DNA from 3 places in the Comamonas sp. A7-5 genome. Region 3 is predicted to be linked to each of the others. Evidence: predicted binding sites of a transcription regulator. Region 3 holds the regulator's gene; each other region holds the start of a gene.
The links. Region 3 encodes FNR, which switches genes on or off when oxygen is low (the NO sensors DNR and NnrR bind a similar motif). Its sites were predicted from a motif close to TTGATNNNNATCAA; they were not measured.

Region 1: AAIL67_RS11865 (DASS family sodium-coupled anion symporter) is a predicted target of FNR. The motif match lies at 3,255-3,268, and genes of this name have one in related genera.
Region 2: napE (periplasmic nitrate reductase, NapE protein) is a predicted target of FNR. The motif match lies at 3,236-3,249, and genes of this name have one in related genera.

The regions. Positions count from the first base shown of each region.
Region 1 covers NZ_JBCPWO010000005.1:336,224-342,195, reverse strand. Annotated here, with positions in the region: gene rpsK (30S ribosomal protein S11) at 1-301, shown strand, start outside; gene rpsD (30S ribosomal protein S4) at 392-1,015, shown strand; gene rpoA (DNA-directed RNA polymerase subunit alpha) at 1,128-2,126, shown strand; gene rplQ (50S ribosomal protein L17) at 2,258-2,641, shown strand; tRNA gene AAIL67_RS11875 (tRNA-Met) at 2,682-2,758, shown strand; gene AAIL67_RS11870 (hypothetical protein) at 2,833-3,159, opposite strand; gene AAIL67_RS11865 (DASS family sodium-coupled anion symporter) at 3,428-4,933, shown strand; gene AAIL67_RS11860 (alkylhydroperoxidase domain protein) at 4,943-5,533, opposite strand; gene AAIL67_RS11855 (CMD domain protein) at 5,530-5,972, opposite strand, start outside.
Region 2 covers NZ_JBCPWO010000001.1:286,901-292,872, forward strand. Annotated here, with positions in the region: gene AAIL67_RS01230 (hypothetical protein) at 1-317, shown strand, start outside; gene AAIL67_RS01235 (nuclear transport factor 2 family protein) at 349-804, shown strand; gene AAIL67_RS01240 (SRPBCC domain-containing protein) at 818-1,297, shown strand; gene AAIL67_RS01245 (SDR family oxidoreductase) at 1,332-2,126, shown strand; gene AAIL67_RS01250 (nuclear transport factor 2 family protein) at 2,145-2,609, shown strand; gene napE (periplasmic nitrate reductase, NapE protein) at 3,370-3,531, shown strand; gene AAIL67_RS01260 (chaperone NapD) at 3,524-3,826, shown strand; gene napA (periplasmic nitrate reductase subunit alpha) at 3,819-5,972, shown strand, end outside.
Region 3 covers NZ_JBCPWO010000001.1:434,675-440,646, reverse strand. Annotated here, with positions in the region: gene ccoO (cytochrome-c oxidase, cbb3-type subunit II) at 1-286, shown strand, start outside; gene AAIL67_RS01990 (CcoQ/FixQ family Cbb3-type cytochrome c oxidase assembly chaperone) at 304-441, shown strand; gene ccoP (cytochrome-c oxidase, cbb3-type subunit III) at 469-1,380, shown strand; gene ccoG (cytochrome c oxidase accessory protein CcoG) at 1,463-2,905, shown strand; gene AAIL67_RS01975 (FixH family protein) at 3,032-3,337, shown strand; gene AAIL67_RS01970 (hypothetical protein) at 3,595-3,858, shown strand; gene fnr (fumarate/nitrate reduction transcriptional regulator Fnr) at 3,922-4,644, opposite strand; gene hemN (oxygen-independent coproporphyrinogen III oxidase) at 4,913-5,972, shown strand, end outside.

The sequences.
Region 1 (5,972 bases), on a different contig from region 3:
GATCATCACCATCACCGACCGTCAAGGCAACGCTCTGTCGTGGGCTTCGTCGGGTGGCCAGGGCTTCAAGGGTTCGCGTAAGTCGACTCCCTTTGCTGCTCAGGTTGCTTCGGAAGTGGCCGGTCGTGCTGCTATCGAACAGGGCATCAAGAACCTGGAAGTCGAAATCAAGGGTCCCGGTCCTGGCCGTGAATCCTCGGTTCGCGCCCTGGGTGCTCTGGGTATCCGTATCACTTCCATCTCGGACGTGACTCCGGTTCCCCACAACGGCTGCCGCCCTCAAAAGCGTCGTCGTATCTAACTTTTTTATCAAGCCCACCGCCGCCCAGGTGCATTTGCATCGCGGGCGGCTCCCGTGTTTGCGCACGGTAGATGACACAAAGGAAATCAAGTGGCACGCTATATTGGCCCTAAGGCAAAACTCTCCCGCCGCGAAGGCACCGATCTGTTCCTGAAGAGCGCACGTCGCTCCATTGCAGACAAGGCAAAGTTCGACACCAAGCCTGGTCAGCATGGCCGCACTTCCGGTCAGCGCACTTCCGACTACGGTCTGCAACTGCGCGAAAAGCAGAAGGTCAAGCGCATGTACGGCGTGCTGGAGAAGCAATTCCGCCGCTACTTCGAAGCTGCTGACCGCAAGCGTGGCAACACTGGTGCCAACCTGCTGTCGCTGCTGGAATCGCGTCTGGACAACGTCGTGTACCGCATGGGCTTCGGCTCCACTCGCGCTGAAGCACGTCAGCTGGTGTCGCACAAGGCTATCACTGTGAACGGCCAGTCCGTGAACATTCCTTCTTTCTCCGTGAAGGAAGGCGACGTGGTTGCCCTGCGTGAAAAGTCCAAGAAGCAAGCTCGCGTGGTCGAGGCTCTGCAACTGGCTGCTCAAGTGGGCTTCCCCGCATGGGTTGAAGTGTCTGCTGACAAGGCAGAAGGTACTTTCAAGAAGTCTCCTGACCGCGATGAATTCGCAGCTGACATCAACGAATCCCTGATCGTTGAGTTGTACTCGCGTTAATCTTTAGCAGCGACATTTCTGTAAACCGTCCCCACGGCGCGAGGCATCGCGCCGTGGGTGCTTCACCAGCCTTACCGGTGTAACGAGCCGAGGGTATTGAGAGGAAGTCTGCATGCAAACGAATTTGCTGAAGCCCAAGACAATCAATGTCGAGCAACTTGGTCACAACCGTGCCAAGGTTGTTCTGGAGCCGTTTGAGCGTGGCTACGGTCATACGCTGGGCAATGCCCTGCGCCGTGTTCTGCTCTCCTCCATGGTGGGTTACGCAGCGACGGAAGTGACGATTGCTGGGGTGCTGCATGAGTACTCCTCCATCGACGGTGTCCAGGAAGATGTGACCAACATCCTGCTGAACCTCAAGGGTGTGGTGTTCAAGCTGCACAATCGTGACGAAGTCACCCTGAGCCTGCGCAAGGATGGCGAAGGTGTTGTCACTGCCCGTGACATTCAGACCCCCCACGACGTAGAAATCGTCAACCCTGATCATGTGATCGCCCATCTGTCGCAAGGCGGCAAGCTGGACATGCAGATCAAGGTGGAAAAGGGCCGCGGCTATGTGCCCGGCAACGTGCGCCGCTACGGTGACGAATCGACCAAGTCGATCGGCCGTATCGTGCTCGACGCTTCGTTCTCGCCCGTCAAGCGCGTGAGCTACGCTGTCGAATCCGCACGTGTGGAACAGCGTACCGATCTGGACAAGCTGGTTCTGGAAATCGAAACCAACGGTGCCATCACCGCTGAAGACGCAGTGCGTGCATCCGCCAAGATCCTGGTGGAGCAGCTGGCAGTGTTTGCCCAGCTCGACGGTGGCGATATCGCCAGCGTGTTCGACGCTCCTGCCGGTGGCCGCGGCGCTGCCACGTCGTTCGATCCCATCCTGCTGCGTCCTGTGGACGAGCTCGAGCTCACCGTGCGTTCTGCCAACTGCCTCAAGGCAGAGAACATCTACTACATCGGTGACCTCATCCAGCGTACCGAAAACGAGCTGCTCAAGACTCCCAACCTGGGTCGCAAGTCGCTCAACGAGATCAAGGAAGTTCTGGCTTCCCGCGGTCTGACTCTGGGCATGAAGCTTGAAAACTGGCCACCCGCTGGCCTGGAAAAGCGTTAATTGCTAGAATAGAAAACTTTGCTGGAGTTGATCCGGCAAAGTCCAAGTGCCTCGGGCAGTACCTGATACGGCTGCCTGATTTAATTTAGAAAAGATCTCCGGATAAAAACGGGGAGCAAAGGAAAAGCACCATGCGTCACGGCAACGGCCTCCGCAAACTGAACCGCACTTCTGCACACCGCAAGGCAATGCTGCAGAACATGATGAACTCGTTGATCGAGCACGAAGCAATCAAGACCACGGTCCCCAAGGCCAAGGAACTGCGTCGCGTCATCGAGCCCATGATCACTCTGGCCAAGGTTGATACCGTGGCTAACCGCCGTCTGGCTTTTGACCGTCTGCGCGACCGCGACAGCGTGACCAAGCTGTTCAACGTGCTGGGTCCCCGCAACGCTCAGCGTCCCGGCGGCTACACACGTATCCTGAAGATGGGCTTCCGCGTGGGCGACAACGCTCCCATGGCCTATGTGGAACTGGTTGAGCGCGCTGAAGAAGCCGCTGCTGCAGCTGAATAAGCCCGAGCAGGCTGCAAAGCCTGCTATAATTTGGAAATACCGCGCGATGGAGCAGTCTGGTAGCTCGTTGGGCTCATAACCCAAAGGTCGGAGGTTCAAATCCTTCTCGCGCAACCAAATTGAAAAGGTCACGACAATGTCGTGACCTTTTTTTTTTGTCCATTTTCCATTGAAGGGCGGCAGCGCTGGTATCAGCCCGTCATCCCTCCCGGCGCTGTGCCCGAGCGCCGGCTCAAATGCTCGCGCACCCGGCTGGCGATCACCTGGGCGATTTCCGGGCTCAGCACCTCGCTGATATGCAGTACCTCGGTGTAGTGCAGATAGAGCAGGCCGCGCAAGGTCCTGAATGCCGTCTCATGTTCGGCACCGCAGATGCCGGCATCGTTGGCCAGCACGCGTTCGACGGCACCGGGGTCGAGCAGCCGGATCTTGCAGATAGCAGCCTGATGCAGTATCGCTAGATCTATTTCTTCAAGGCGGCTTTCCCATTCATCGGGCAGGAATCGGTTCGCTGGCATTTAGAGTGTCTCTCCTGCTGAATCCATGGGCATGTGCCCAATGCTTGAATACTGGCATGTACGAGGTCTTGCCATCGGTTTTGCTTCTGCAAGTCTTGCCGTTGATCAAACTTTGGTAACGTAAAAGTCGGCCTGGAGTCGAAGCCATGTGGCACTGCATCATGATGCCAGTCTGTGACCTGAGCGCCAATGTCCGTCGGGGACTCCTGGCTTTTGCTGGGCTGAGGTATGGTGTCTCGATGCGCTGCAGGTAAAGAAAAGGACTTCTATGTTCGAGAAGATCGTCTCGATGTTCCGTTACTTCAAATCGGTCGTTCCGTTTCGGGTCGTGCCTGCACTGATTTCCACCCTGGTGCTGACCGGTCTGCTGCTGACGCCGGTGCCTGCGGGACTGGACAGCAAGGCCTGGCAACTGGTGGCCATCTTTCTGACGACCATCGTGGCGATCATCCTCAAGGTCATGCCCATAGGCGTGATGGCATTGATGGCGATTGTCATCGTGTCGCTGTCTCAGGTGACCTCCAGTTCGTCCAAAGGTGCGATCACGGATGCGCTGAGCAGCTTTGCGAATCCCCTGATCTGGCTGATCGTGGTGGCGGTTCTGATCTCGCGCGGTCTCAAGAAGACGGGGCTCGGCAACCGCATCGGATTGCTGTTCATTGCGCTGATGGGCAAGCGCACCATAGGCATAGGTTACGGACTCGCGATCTGCGAGCTGGTACTGGCCCCGTTCACGCCCAGCAACACGGCACGCGGCGGCGGCATCGTGCATCCGATCATGAAGTCCATCGCCAATGCCTTCGAATCGGACCCTGCCAAGGGCACGCAAGGCAAGGTCGGGACCTATCTGGCGCTGGTCAACTACCATTCCAATCCGATCACCTCGGCCATGTTCCTGACCGCGACGGCGCCCAATCCTCTGGTCGTGGACCTGGTGGCCAAGGCCACGGGTCAGTCCCTGCACCTGAGCTGGACAAGTTGGGCTCTGTACATGCTGCTGCCAGGGCTGCTGTGTCTGCTGTTGATGCCGCTGGCGATCTATCTGCTGTCGCCACCTGAACTCAAGGCCACGCCCAATGCCGTGGAGTACGCGCGCGCCGAGATGGCAGGCATGGGCCCGCTGTCAGGCAAGGAGCGCGTGATGCTCGGCACTTTCGGCGTGATGCTGCTGCTATGGGCGAATGTGCCGCAGATGCTGTTCGGCCCGGCGTTCACGCTGGACCCGACCGTGGTGGCTTTTCTCGGTTTGTTCGCCCTGATCATCACGGGGACCATCGATTGGGATGATGTGCTGTCCGAGAAAAGCGCCTGGGACACCCTGATCTGGTTCGGTGCCCTGGTCATGCTGGCCGAGCAGCTCAACAAGCTCGGTGTGGTCGCCTGGTTTGCCGAGGGCTTGAAGAGCGCCATCGTCGCCAGTGGCCTGGACTGGCTGCCCGTGGCTGCCATTCTGGTGGGCGTCTTCGTCTTCTCGCACTATCTGTTTGCCAGCACCACGGCCCATATCAGCGCCATGATGCTGGCCTTTCTGACCGTGGGCGCGCAGCTGATCCCGGCTGACTACGTCGTCCCCTTCATGCTGATGATGACGGCCGGTTCGGCCATCATGATGACGCTGACGCACTACGCGACCGGAACATCGCCCATCATCTTCGGCAGCGGCTATGTGACTCTGGGTGTCTGGTGGCGCGTGGGGGCCGCGATGTGCGTGCTGGAGTTGCTGATCTTTGCTGTCGTCGGCGCTGCCTGGTGGAAGCTGCTGGGACTGTGGTGACCTGCGGCCTCAGGTGGCCGTATGCAGGGGCTCGCCCAGCGACAGCATGAGCCGGTTGGCCCAGTTGAAGAAGGCCGTGCCGTGAAGCGCATCGGAGATGGCTGCATCGTCGAGACCGGCGGCGCGCAGCGCATCGATATGACTGGACTCCAGTGCGGGCGGCGTCTGCGTCAAGGCCACGGCGGCGGCAACGATGGCATTCCAGCGCGGGCCCAGGTCGGTGCCCGGACCTTCATCGAGCAGGCGCTGCACATCGGCGGCGCGGTGCGAGAAATGCGTGGCAAAGCGCGCATGTACCGAAGCGCAGTAGATGCAGCCGTTGGTGCGTGAGGTTGCAGCTGCTGCCAGTTCGCGCTCGGCGCGCGGCAGGCCGGCGTCGGGGTTGTAGAAGATGTCCTTGTCGGTGCGCGTGCGTGCTCCCAGCGTGTCGGGGTCGCGCGCCAGCAGCCGGAAATAGGGTGAACGCGCGCGCGCCGCGTCCACCAGCCCCGCATGGTGGCGCTCGCTCAGCTCGCTCTCCTGCAGCGGAGCTATCCATGGTTGCCAGTCGAGCTGTTCCTGGGTGAAGACCTGGGGGGAGGTGTTGTGCGTGGTGGTCATGGCTGGGCTTGCAGGGCGAGGGTGGACGATGCCGTGGTGACTGCTGCTCGTGCGCCAAGCACGCGCAGCCCCGCCACGAGGCGGATCTGGAAGGACAGAAAAGAGGCGAGCTGGGACAGGATGACGATATCGGTCTCGCTCCAGCCGGCCTGCTGCAGCACCAGCAAGGCCTGGGCACTCGCATCGCGTGGGTGGTAGGCCAGCAGATGGGCATGGGCCAGCGCGGCGCTCATGCGCGGGCCCAGCAAAGCCGCATGGGCCGGGTCCACGGCGTAGCTGGGGCCGCTCTGGTCCTCGCGGCTCAAGGGGCCGGCCGGATAGATCCCGTAGGGGCCGTGCGGACCGCTGCCGGGCTGCAGGCTGGCAGCGCGCCCGCGCACCACTTCCGAGCTCACGGCACCGGCCAGATCGGCATCTTCGACCGCCAGGGCGCGTGTGT
Region 2 (5,972 bases), 150 kb from region 3:
GCATGAACTTTGAAGAATGGATGGTTCACTGGCGTGAAGGCCATGGCAGCAATGCCTACCCGCTGCAGTCCATCTTCGGATACCGGCAAAACCTGGTCGTTCGACGCTTGACCGAAGACGCACCGGAAGTCCACGCCATCGTTGAGGAGCAGTTTCCCGATATCGCGATCGGCAGTGCTCACGGCTTCTATGACACGCAAGGAGATGAAGACCTGCTGCGCCAGCGGCAGAAATACATGTCCGAATCTGTGACTCCCATCATGGATTTCAGCAGCCTCGATTGCATTCTCACCAGTTTCTATCAAGTCAGCGCTTGAGACTGACCCACTACCACCGGAGACAAAACACATGTTGGACCTGGAAGCCATTGAGTTGATCAAGCAGCTCAAGGCGCGCTACTTTCGCGCCATCGACACCTGCAATCTGGAATTGCTGCAGGGCATGCTGACGCCAGACATCAAGCTGGCCTTCAAAAGCCCGGCTTACGAATTCCATCTGGAAGGCATAGACAAGGCGCTGGACTTCTACAAAACCTCCTTTACCAAGACCCGCCTGGCCATGCACAACGGCCACACGCCGGAGATCGATGTCAAGGGAGACGAAGCTACCGCGCTCTGGTATCTGAACTACGTCTTCATCAACCTCGAAGAGAAAACGCATATGCATGGCGGTGCTATCTATGAAGACCGTTATGTCAAGCGCGATGGCCGCTGGTGGATTACCGAGACGGGCTACAAGACCTTGCTTGAAACCGTGGAGCCACTGAGCGAGCAGTTGCAGATCACCTCCAAGCCCATCAACTGAAGCGAGTACTCCAATGACCAAAGCTGCCAACCTCGTCACCTCCATCAAGGTAGAAATCAATGCCCCCGCCAGCGTGGTCTGGGAAGTGCTGGCCGATCTGGAGAACTACCGCCTCTGGAATCGCTTCTGCCCCGACATCCGCTGTGGGCTCAAGCTCAATGACTTGGTCGAGATGAAAACACGCCATCCGCTGACGGGTGAAGTCTGGCCTGTCAATGAATACCTGGTTGCGTTTGAGCCCGAGCAACTGCTGTCCTGGGAACAGCGCCCCGTGCCCGAGAACAAGGACGCTGCGCGTCGGGATCAATACATAGAGGCGATTGACGCCAACCGCTGCACCTACTTCACCACCGACCAGTTCCTGGGACTGAATGCCGACACCATCATGCGCGAGCATGGCGCCTGGGTAAAGATCGCCTTTGACCAGGTCGCCGAGGATGTCAAGCACCGCGCAGAAGAGCTGCACTTTGCCCGCACCCGGGCTGCATTCTGAGAAAACCCCAGGCTATATATCCAAGGAGACCCATATGCTTCTGAAAGACAAAGTCATCATCATCTCTGGCATCGGCCCCGGCATGGGCATCAAGCTCGCCCTGCGCGCGGCGGAATATCAGGCCAAGGCCGTGGTGCTGGCAGCCCGCACACAGTCCATGCTCGATGAGGCAGAGCAAGCGATTCGCGATGCCGGCCACTCCTGCGAGACGCTCAAAGTGTCCACCGATATCTCGCAGCCCGAGCAATGCCAGCGGCTTGCAGAGCTGACCGTTGCCAGGTTCGGCCGCATCGATGCGCTGATCAACTCGGCCTATGCCCACGGGACCTGGGGCTCTTCGAGCAACTCCTCCATGGATGACTGGCGCAAGGTCATGGAAGTCAATCTCTACGGCTCCATGAACATGACCCAGGCCGTGGTGCCGCAGATGAAAAAGCAAAAAGACGGCAGCATTGTGATGATCAACACCATGGCAACGCGCCGCCCCAATCAGCTCGAAGCCGGTTACGCAGTATCCAAAGGCGCGCTCAAGACCGCTGTGCAATATCTGGCAGAAGACCTGGGGCCCTTCGGCATCCGCGTCAACAGCACCTACAACGGCTGGATGTGGGGCGCACCGGTCAAAGGTTATTTCCAGGCGGAAGCCAAGCGCCAGGGCGTACCCATGGAATCTCTGGTCGATGTGATTGCCCAGCAGATTCCCTTGCGCAACGAGATTCCCGACGATGCCGATTGCGCCTCTGCCGCGCTGTATCTGGCCAGCGACTATGCGCGCGTTGTGACCGGCGCCCAACTGGACGTCAGTGGCGGCCATTACCTGCCTCACTAAATTCCAGCGGAGAACAGCATGCAAACTCTTCTGGATATTGAAGAAATCAAACAGCTCAAGGCACGCTACTTTCGCGGCATCGATACCTGCAATCTGGAGCTTCTGAAAACCGTGCTGGCCGATGATGTCCATATTCGCTTCGACAGCCCGACTTACCAGTATGAGATCAATGGCATCGATGAGGCCATGAACTTCTACCGCAATGCCTTCACCCATCGGCGCTTTGGCATGCACAACGGGCATACACCGGAAATCAAGGTCGACGGTGACACGGCCACCGGCATCTGGTACCTCAATGATCTGTTCATCAATCTGGATGAGCAGACCATACTTACCGGCAGTGCGCTGTACGAGGACCTCTATACCAGGGTCGCCGGTCAGTGGCGGGTGCAGCGCACGGGCTACAAGCGGCTGCTGGAAATGATTGAGCCTCTGAGCAGCGGTTGTCGCATCACATCGCGACCTATTACGAGCAACTTATAAGCGACATTAAGACTGTAATTGGACTTTCCCTTAGAAGGTAGACATGCCTAGGGGCAGTCCAATGCAGGCTGACGGACGAGCAGGAGCGAAGCTCTGCTCCTAGATCCTTTTGCTCCTATAAAGCGCTTTGTGGAGCGCTTTTTTTGGTTCGACGCTCATCGTGCTCGGCACGGTGATGCCTTGAGCTTGCACAAATCCAGGTTGAGTTCGCATGAGCCTCGTTATCGCTTCCTGTCTGGCCGAGAGGAGCGCGTCTTGAATGCCGCGAGGTCCTGCGCTTTATTGAGCCACTAAATCCACGATCTGCAGCACTCTCTTGTGCAGGCTTGGTTTTCTCCCGCTGATTGCCATCATTGATTACGGCCGCACGATACCTCGATTACCTCTCTATGGCGGTCAGGTGATCCAGTGACGGTTTCAAGGTTTTCAAGCAAGCAGCAGGCGGTGGCTATCGGTTTCAGGCCAGATTTCACGTCCCAACTTCAACGGATCAGTGCGATGATTAAGGTGCGAATTCAGTTTGCAGATGCCTGATCCAAGCCGCGCTTGATTCCGCCGGCTATTTAGTCAACTCCTGAGACATTTACTTGAATGTCAATTGATTCAATGAAATCTTGATGAAGGAATTGATGCAAAGCAACGAATCGAGAAGAACCTTGTTGCAAGTCAATTTTGTAGGTAATCTCGTGGCAAAGTTCGTTATCGGATCTCTATCGCCAAATCATGGATGCTCAGGCATCCAAGCCAAGGGGGATTGCTAATGACAGAACCTCAGCCTGAATCGACTCATACCGAGGAGTTGCGCAGCTTCGCATTTCTCGCAGTTGTTATGGCGCCTATATTGGCCGTTGTACTGATTGCGTCTTACGGCTTTGCGATCTGGTTTTATCAGATGATCATCGGTGGCCCTCCACATGCATGAAGAATCTGAGCCCATTGAAACTCATACCGACTTGCATATCACCAGTCTGGTTGTGCATGTGCTTCCCCAGGCATTGGCACAAGTAGCTGCTGGCATCGTCACGATCAAAGGCGCCCAAATACATGGAAGTCATCCGGCCGGCAAGTTGGTCGTGACCTTGGAAGCGCCCCATGCAAGAGAAATACTTGATTGCGTGTCTCAGATTGAGCTGCTTGATGGCGTAATCAACGCATCCCTGGTTTATCAGCATGTTGAGAACTGGCAGTCGCTAAACCAAGAGGTAACACATGACTAGCACTAGGCGTGATTTTGTCCGTCAATCTGCGGCCGCAGCCGCAGGGGCCGTTGCAGGCATCCCCATCGAAGTTCTGTCCCAGGATGCAGGAGCAATGGCTGCCGACCTGAAGTGGTCCAAGGCGCCATGCCGCTTTTGCGGTACAGGTTGCGGCGTCATGGTGGCCGTCAAGGACAACCGCGTAGTGGCCACTCAGGGTGACCCTGAGGCCGAGGTCAACCGGGGACTGAACTGCGTCAAGGGTTACTTCCTGTCCAAGATCATGTATGGCGGTGATCGTCTGACAAAGCCGTTGCTGCGCATGAAGAATGGTCGCTATGCCAAGGATGGCGAGTTCCAGCAGGTTTCCTGGGATACGGCCTTCGACGTCATGGCAGAGCAGTTCAAAAAGACGCTCAAGGCCAAGGGGGCCGACGCGGTGGGCATGTTCGGCTCCGGCCAGTGGACGGTATGGGAGGGCTATGCCGCCTCCAAGCTGTTCAAGGCGGGCTTTCGCACCAACAACATTGATCCCAATGCACGGCACTGCATGGCCTCGGCAGTTGCCGGCTTCATGCGCACCTTTGGCATGGACGAGCCCATGGGTTGCTATGACGACATCGAAGCCGCGACTGCCTTTGTGCTCTGGGGCTCGAACATGGCTGAAATGCATCCGGTGCTGTGGACGCGCGTGACTGACAGGCGCCTGTCCACACCGGGCGTGAAGGTTGCTGTGCTGTCCACTTTCGAGCACCGCTCGTATGAGTTGGCGGACATGTCTCTGACCTTCAAGCCTCAAACCGATCTGGCCATACTCAACTACATCGCCAACCACATCATCACCACGGGCAGAGTCAACAAGGACTTTGTCTCCAAGCACTGCAATTTCAAGCTCGGCAACACCGATATCGGCTACGGGCTGCGTCCCGAGCACCCCTTGCAGAAGGCGGCCAAGAATGCCAAGGATCCCAACGGTGCCAAGTCCATAGACTACGAGGAATACGCCAAGTTCGTATCCACCTATACGCTCGAGTACACAACCAAGCTCACGGGTGTACCGGCCAACCGTCTCAAGGCTCTTGCCGAGCTCTATGCAGACCCCAATAGCAAGGTGGTGTCGTTCTGGACCATGGGTTTCAACCAGCACACCCGCGGTGTCTGGGCCAACAACATGGTCTACAACATCCACTTGCTGCTTGGCAAGATCGCCACACCCGGCAACAGCCCGTTCTCACTGACGGGTCAGCCTTCTGCCTGCGGAACGGCGCGTGAGGTGGGCACTTTCTCGCACCGCCTGCCTGCGGACATGGTGGTGACGAACCCAGAGCATCGCAAGACTGCTGAAGCCATCTGGAAGCTGCCCGAAGGCACGATTCCACCCAAGCCCGGCTACCATGCCGTAGAGCAAAACCGTGCACTCAAGGACGGCAGGCTCAACGCCTACTGGGTGATGGTCAACAACAACATACAGGCCGGCGCCAACCTGGCGCAGGAAGGCTACCCGGGTTACCGCAATCCTGACAATTTCGTGGTGGTCTCCGATGTCTATCCCACAGTCACAGCCGTAGCCGCCGATCTGATCTTGCCGTCGGCCATGTGGGTTGAAAAGGAAGGCGCCTACGGCAATGCAGAGCGCCGCACCCACTTTTGGCACCAGCTGGTCAAGGCTCCTGGTGAGGCGCGCTCCGACCTGTGGCAATTGATGGAGTTTTCCAAGCGTTTCAAGGTCGAGGAAGTCTGGCCCGAGGAACTGCTGGCCAAGAAGCCCCAGCTGCGCGGCAAGACCCTGTTCGAGGTGCTGTACCGCAACGGCAACGTGGACAAGTTCCCCTTGGCCGACATGGACCCTGCCTATGAAAACGAGGAAGCCAAGGCCTTTGGCTTCTATCCGCAAAAAGGTCTGTTCGAGGAGTACGCCTCGTTCGGCCGTGGCCATGGCCACGATCTGGCACCGTTTGACCAGTACCACAAGGTGCGCGGCATGCGCTGGCCCGTGGTCAACGGCAAGGAAACGCTCTGGCGTTACCGCGAAGGCTCGGACCCCTATGTGAAAGCTGGTACGGGCTACCAGTTCTACGGAAATATCGACGGCAAGGCCAACATCTTTGCCTTGCCGTACGAACCACCGGCGGAGGCTCCGGACAAGGATTACCCGTTCTGGCTTTCC
Region 3 (5,972 bases):
CCCCGACCTGCATCGCGTGGGCGGCAAGTACAGCGACGAATGGCATCGCATCCACCTGAACAACCCGCGTGACGTGGTGCCCGAGTCCAACATGCCTGCTTACCCCTGGCTGGAAGCCAACAAGGTGGATGACACGGCCGTGGCAACGCGCATGAGCGCGCTGCGCAAGGTGGGCGTGCCGTACACCGATGCGGAAATCGCCGGTGCTCAGGCCGAGGTCAAGGACAAGACGGAGATGGAGGCAGTGATTGCCTATCTGCAGGTCCTTGGTCGCGCCGTCAAGTAAGAGAGAAAGGGCTGGAAATGGATATCACCACCATGCGTATCGTGGCCACGCTGGCATCGCTGGCGTGTTTCGTGGGCATCTGGTGGTGGGCGTATGCCCGCCGCAACCAGGCCCGTTTTGACGAGGCAGCTCAGGTTCCATTCCTGGAAGACTGAGTCTGATCACCACAACGAGAACATCCCATGAGCGATTTCATTAACAATTTCTGGTCGGTGTATGTCGCGGCGATTACGCTGATCGGCATCTTTGGCTGCTTGCTGCTGCTGATTCTGGTGGCCCGCAAGAAGGTCGTTCCCTCGGGCGACAACACCACAGGCCATGTCTGGGACGAAGACCTGCGTGAACTCAACAACCCCATGCCCAAGTGGTGGATGGGTCTGTTCGTGATCACCGTGGTTTTCAGCCTGGGCTATCTTGTGGTCTACCCAGGTCTGGGCGGCTTCGGCGGCAAGCTGGACTGGAGCCAGACCGGCGCCTACGACAAGGAAATGGCCAAGGCCAAGGCGGACCTGGAGCCTCTGTATGCCAAGTTCACCAGCATGCCCACCGAAGAAATGGCCAAGGATCCCCAGGCCATGGCCATTGGCGAGCGTCTGTTCATGAACAACTGTGCGCAATGCCACGGCTCTGACGCTCGCGGCAGCAAGTCCTTCCCGAATCTGGCGGACGGCGACTGGTTGCATGGCGGATCTCCCGAGAAGATCAGGGAGACCATCACCAACGGCCGTATCGGCATGATGCCGCCCATGGCGGCAGCCGTGGGCTCGGCGGAAGATGTGCGCAATGTGGCGCACTATGTGCTGAGCCTGTCGGGCAGCCCTCACGATGCCGTCAAGGCTTCGCAAGGCAAGTCCAAATTCGTGGCCTGTGCGGCTTGTCACGGCATGGACGGCAAGGGCAACCCCGCGCTGGGAGCGCCCAACCTGACCGACGACATCTGGCTGCATGGCTGGGGCGAGGCGGCAATCGTGAACATCGTCAACAACGGCAAGCACAATGAGATGCCTGCCCAGAAAGAGAAGTTGACGGAGGCTCAAATTGCCGTGCTGGCCTCCTATGTCTGGAGTCTTTCGAATACGCAAAACCAGAAGTAATGCGTTTTGAAAAGGCGGTGCCCTGGCACCGCCTTTTTTGCGTTTCAATTTTCAGTAATTACAAAAATATTAAGGAACTGCGATGCCGTGCGATCAGGGGAAGCCCCGAAAAGTCATACCGATCACGCCTGAGCCTCATGAGGGCGGGCCTGAGCTGGTGCCTATGTTCGCTTCCGAGCAAAAAGTGTACTCACGCTCAATCAGTGGCGTGTTCTCACGGTGGCGCTGGGCCATGGTGTTTCTGACCCAGATCGTCTTCTACGGCCTGCCCTGGCTGCAGTGGGGCGAGCGCCAGATGGTGCTGTTCGATCTGGGGGCCCGGCGCTTCTATCTGTTCGGACTGGTGCTGTACCCGCAGGACTTCATCTATCTGACGGGGCTGCTGATCATCAGCGCGCTGGGGCTGTTCCTGTTTACCGCCGTAGCCGGGCGCCTGTGGTGCGGCTTCTCCTGTCCGCAGACGGTCTACACCGAGATCTTCATGTGGATCGAAAGCAAGGTCGAAGGCGATCGCAGTGCCCGCATGCGTATCGACAAGAGCGGCTGGACTTTGGAGAAGATCTGGAAAAAGTCGCTCAAGCAGTTTCTCTGGATCGTTCTGTCTCTTTGGACAGGTTTCACCTTTGTCGGCTACTTCGTGCCCATCCGTGAGTTGGGTGTGGAGCTGATGGCCTTCCAGGGCAACTGGCAGATTTTCTGGGTGGCGTTCTACGGCTTCGCCACCTACGGCAACGCCGGCTATATGCGCGAGCAGGTCTGCAAGTACATGTGTCCCTATGCACGCTTTCAGAGTGCCATGTTCGACAAGGACACCATGATCGTCAGCTACGACGCCGAACGTGGTGAAGCTCGCGGCCCGCGCAAGAAAGACGTTGACTACAAGGCACAGGGCCTGGGGGACTGCATAGATTGCAAGCTTTGCGTTCAGGTCTGCCCCGTGGGTATCGATATCCGCAAAGGACTGCAGTACGAGTGCATTGGCTGCGGTCTGTGCATCGATGCCTGCAACTCCGTGATGGACAAGATGGAGTATCCGCGTGGCCTGATCCGATTGACCACTCAGAATGCCGTAGCCAAGGCCTGGAAGCAGGTGCAGGTGATTCGCCGCATTTTCCGCCCGCGTGTGCTGATCTACTCGGCCGTGCTGGTGGCCCTCAGCGCCGCCATGATCGCCAGTCTGGTGCTGCGCGAGCCGCTCAAGGTCGATGTGATTCGCGACCGTGCTGCGCTTTCGCGCATCGTGGCGGGCGGCAAGCTGGAGAACGTCTACCGTCTGCAGATCATGAACGCCACCGAGTCCGAGCAGCGCTACCGTATCAGCGCCGTAGGCCTGGAGAATCTGGAAGTCGCATCCGAGCAGGAAGTGAGCGTTGGCCCTGCAGAGACACGCGGCATTGCGGTGCGGCTGCAGATTCCGTATGGCTCGGCAACTCCCGGCTCGCACCCCGTACACTTCAATGTGGACGCAGTGACTGCCGGAGCAGGGCGTATTTCCGAGAAGACGGTGTTCCTGGTGCCGCGTTAATGCCAGGTCTTGCCGGTCTTCGTGAGCCATCACGGAGGCCGGACAAGGGCACCGCCAATCGGCAACAATTTATGCCACCCTGCCATGCGTGCCTGGGTGGTCAGAATTTTGGAAAGAGGTTTCATCATGTCGGCAGCACAAGCCAAGGTCTCGCAAACGGCCAAGATCATCCACCCCGAGGACGGCAAGCCCTGGTGGAAGTTTGCCCATGTCTGGCTCATCATCGCCGGCCCGGTGATCGTGGTGATTGCCGGCTTTGTCACCGCATACATCGCACTGAGCAGGCCCGATCCCGTGATTGACCCCGACTACTACCGCCATGGCATGGAAATCAACCAGCGCCTGAGCGAAAGTGAAAAAAGCCTGGCCCCAGCAGTCACCGGCCGCAATCATGCGGCCACGCCAGCCAAGGATCATCCGCTGGATCGCTGAGCGCTCCGGCGCTTGCTTCGCCAAGGTCGCTTTTGCGGCCTTTTTTGTTGCCGATATCAAAATCAGAGCGTGTTGCGCATGCACCGTCTAACGTTGATGTAGAAGTAAATGGTTTTTTGATATTCGGATTGAGAAGGGTGCTACTGAAAAGAGAGTAATTCAGGGTTTCCCGCCACGGTGCATGCCCGCAGTCCTGCATGAACGGTCACCACTGTTGTGCAAAATATGATCAAGCCCACAGCCCAAGGAGAATCAGGATGGATGCTCGACGCTGGATGTGGATTGTCTGGCCGGCCTTTCTGGCGGCGGCAATCATGGAGATGGTGGTTTTTGCCTTTGTGGACCCGCTGGATGTGCACTGGCTGGGCTCCCCACTGGACTGGTCGCGCCAGGCCATCTATACGGTCGCTTTTTTTGCCTTCTGGGTCGTGACGCTGATTGGAGGTGCGATGACGGTGATGCTGGGGCGCTCCGTCAGCGATCTCAATGGCGGCATCGTTTCCGAGCCTCTGCCCGATTAATTCGCACAGATAAAAAAGCCCGCTGTCCGCGGGCTTTGTCTTGAGAGTGTCTGTCGAATCGGTTCAGCTCTGGCATTGCTGGCTGTTGACGATGCGTTTGAGCGCCTCGGTATCCAGGATGCGCAGGTGGCGCTGCTTGACTTCCACGATGCCTTCCTCTGCAAATTTGGAGAAGGTGCGGCTCACGGTCTCGAGCTTGAGGCCCAGGTAACTGCCGATTTCTTCGCGCGTCATGCGCAGCACCAGTTCCGACTTGGAAAAGCCGCGTGCCGACAGGCGCTGGACCAGGTTCAACACAAAGGCCGCCAGGCGCTCTTCGGCACGCATGCTGCCCAGCAGCAGCATCACGCCATGCTCACGCACGATTTCGCGGCTCATGACCTTGTGCACATGGTTTTGCAGGGCCGTGACCTCGCGCGAGAGCTGCTCCAGTTTGTCAAACGGCATGACACAGACCTCGGCATCTTCCAGGGCCACGGCATCACAAGTGTGGTGGTCGTTGACGATGCCGTCCAGACCAATGATTTCGCCAGCCATCTGAAAGCCTGTGACCTGATCGCGTCCGTCTTCGGTGGCCACGCTGGTCTTGAAGAAGCCGGTTCGAATGGCATACAGAGAGGTGAACTCTTCGCCATTGCGAAACAGCAGCCCGCCGCGCTTGACCTTGCGGCGCGTGGCCACAATCTCGTCAATGCGCTCCATTTGTTCATCGTCCAGGCCCATGGGCATGCACAGTTCACGCAGATTGCAGTTGGAGCAGGATGCTTTGATGGTCTGAAGATTCATGGGCTTTTTGCAACGGCGCAGACAGACACAGAGTGGAGAGTCGCGCTGGTCATTGACCTCGTGGTTGAAGATGAGATGGATCAAATTGTCGCAGCACTTGCCTTGAGGTCTCTTGATTTTCATCAAGGACAGGGTGATTGCCTTGGGGCACATTGCCTGTATTCGTTCAAAAACATGCGCTTTTGCCTATTTTGGGCATGATTTTCAGGATCTGATTTCCATTGAAATCTGCTCTATACAGAGTGTGGGCGCACCCTAACTCCCAGTTATGACCGCAGTCACGCCTGAGTTGCTGAGCCGCTTTGATATCCCCGGCCCACGCTACACATCGTTCCCAACAGCCGACCGTTTTGTTGAGGCTTTTGGTGCAGACGACTACATACTGGCACTCAAGCAGCGCAAGACGCATTCTGGCTCGCGTGCTTTGCCCCTGTCCGTTTATGTGCATGTGCCGTTCTGTGAGTCGCTTTGCTATTACTGCGCCTGCAACAAGATCGTGACCAAGCATCACGAGAAGGCTGCCGAGTATCTGGACTACCTGAGCCGCGAGCTGGCCATGCATACCGAGCATTGCGGCAAAGGTCAGCTCGTAAGCCAGCTGCATCTGGGCGGAGGCACACCGACCTTTTTCAGCGATGCCGAGTTGCAGCAGCTGATGGTTTTGATGCGTGAACATTTCAAGCTGGATCCCGCGGGCGAGTACTCCATCGAGGTCGATCCGCGCACCGTCAGCAACGAGCGGCTGAGAGCTCTCAAGGACATGGGGTTCAATCGCCTGAGCTTTGGCGTGCAGGACTTTGATCCCGCGGTGCAGAAAGCGGTGCATCGCGAGCAGCCCGCCGAGCAAGTCTTTTCGTTGGTGGCCGAGGCACGCCGCCTGGGCTTTGTCTCCATCAATGTGGACCTGATCTACGGGCTGCCCAGACAGACGCCCGAGTCTTTTGCGCGCACGCTGGCACAGGTCAATGAGCTGCGCCCCGATCGCATTGCACTGTATGCCTATGCGCATCTGCCCGAGCGCTTCAAGCCGCAAAGGCGCATCGAATCGGCAGACCTGCCTGTGGGGCAGGACAAGCTGAACATGCTCTCCGGCGCAATTGATGCATTCATGGATGGCGGCTATGTCTATGTAGGCATGGACCACTTTGCGCTGCCTGACGACTCTCTGGCCATTGCCAAGCGCCAGGGGCGCCTGCATCGCAACTTTCAGGGCTACAGCACCCAGCCTGATTGCGATCTGATTGCACTGGGCGTATCGGCTATCGGCAAGGTGGGTGCGACCTACAGCCAGAACGTCAAGACTCTTGAAGAGTACTACGATGCCGTCG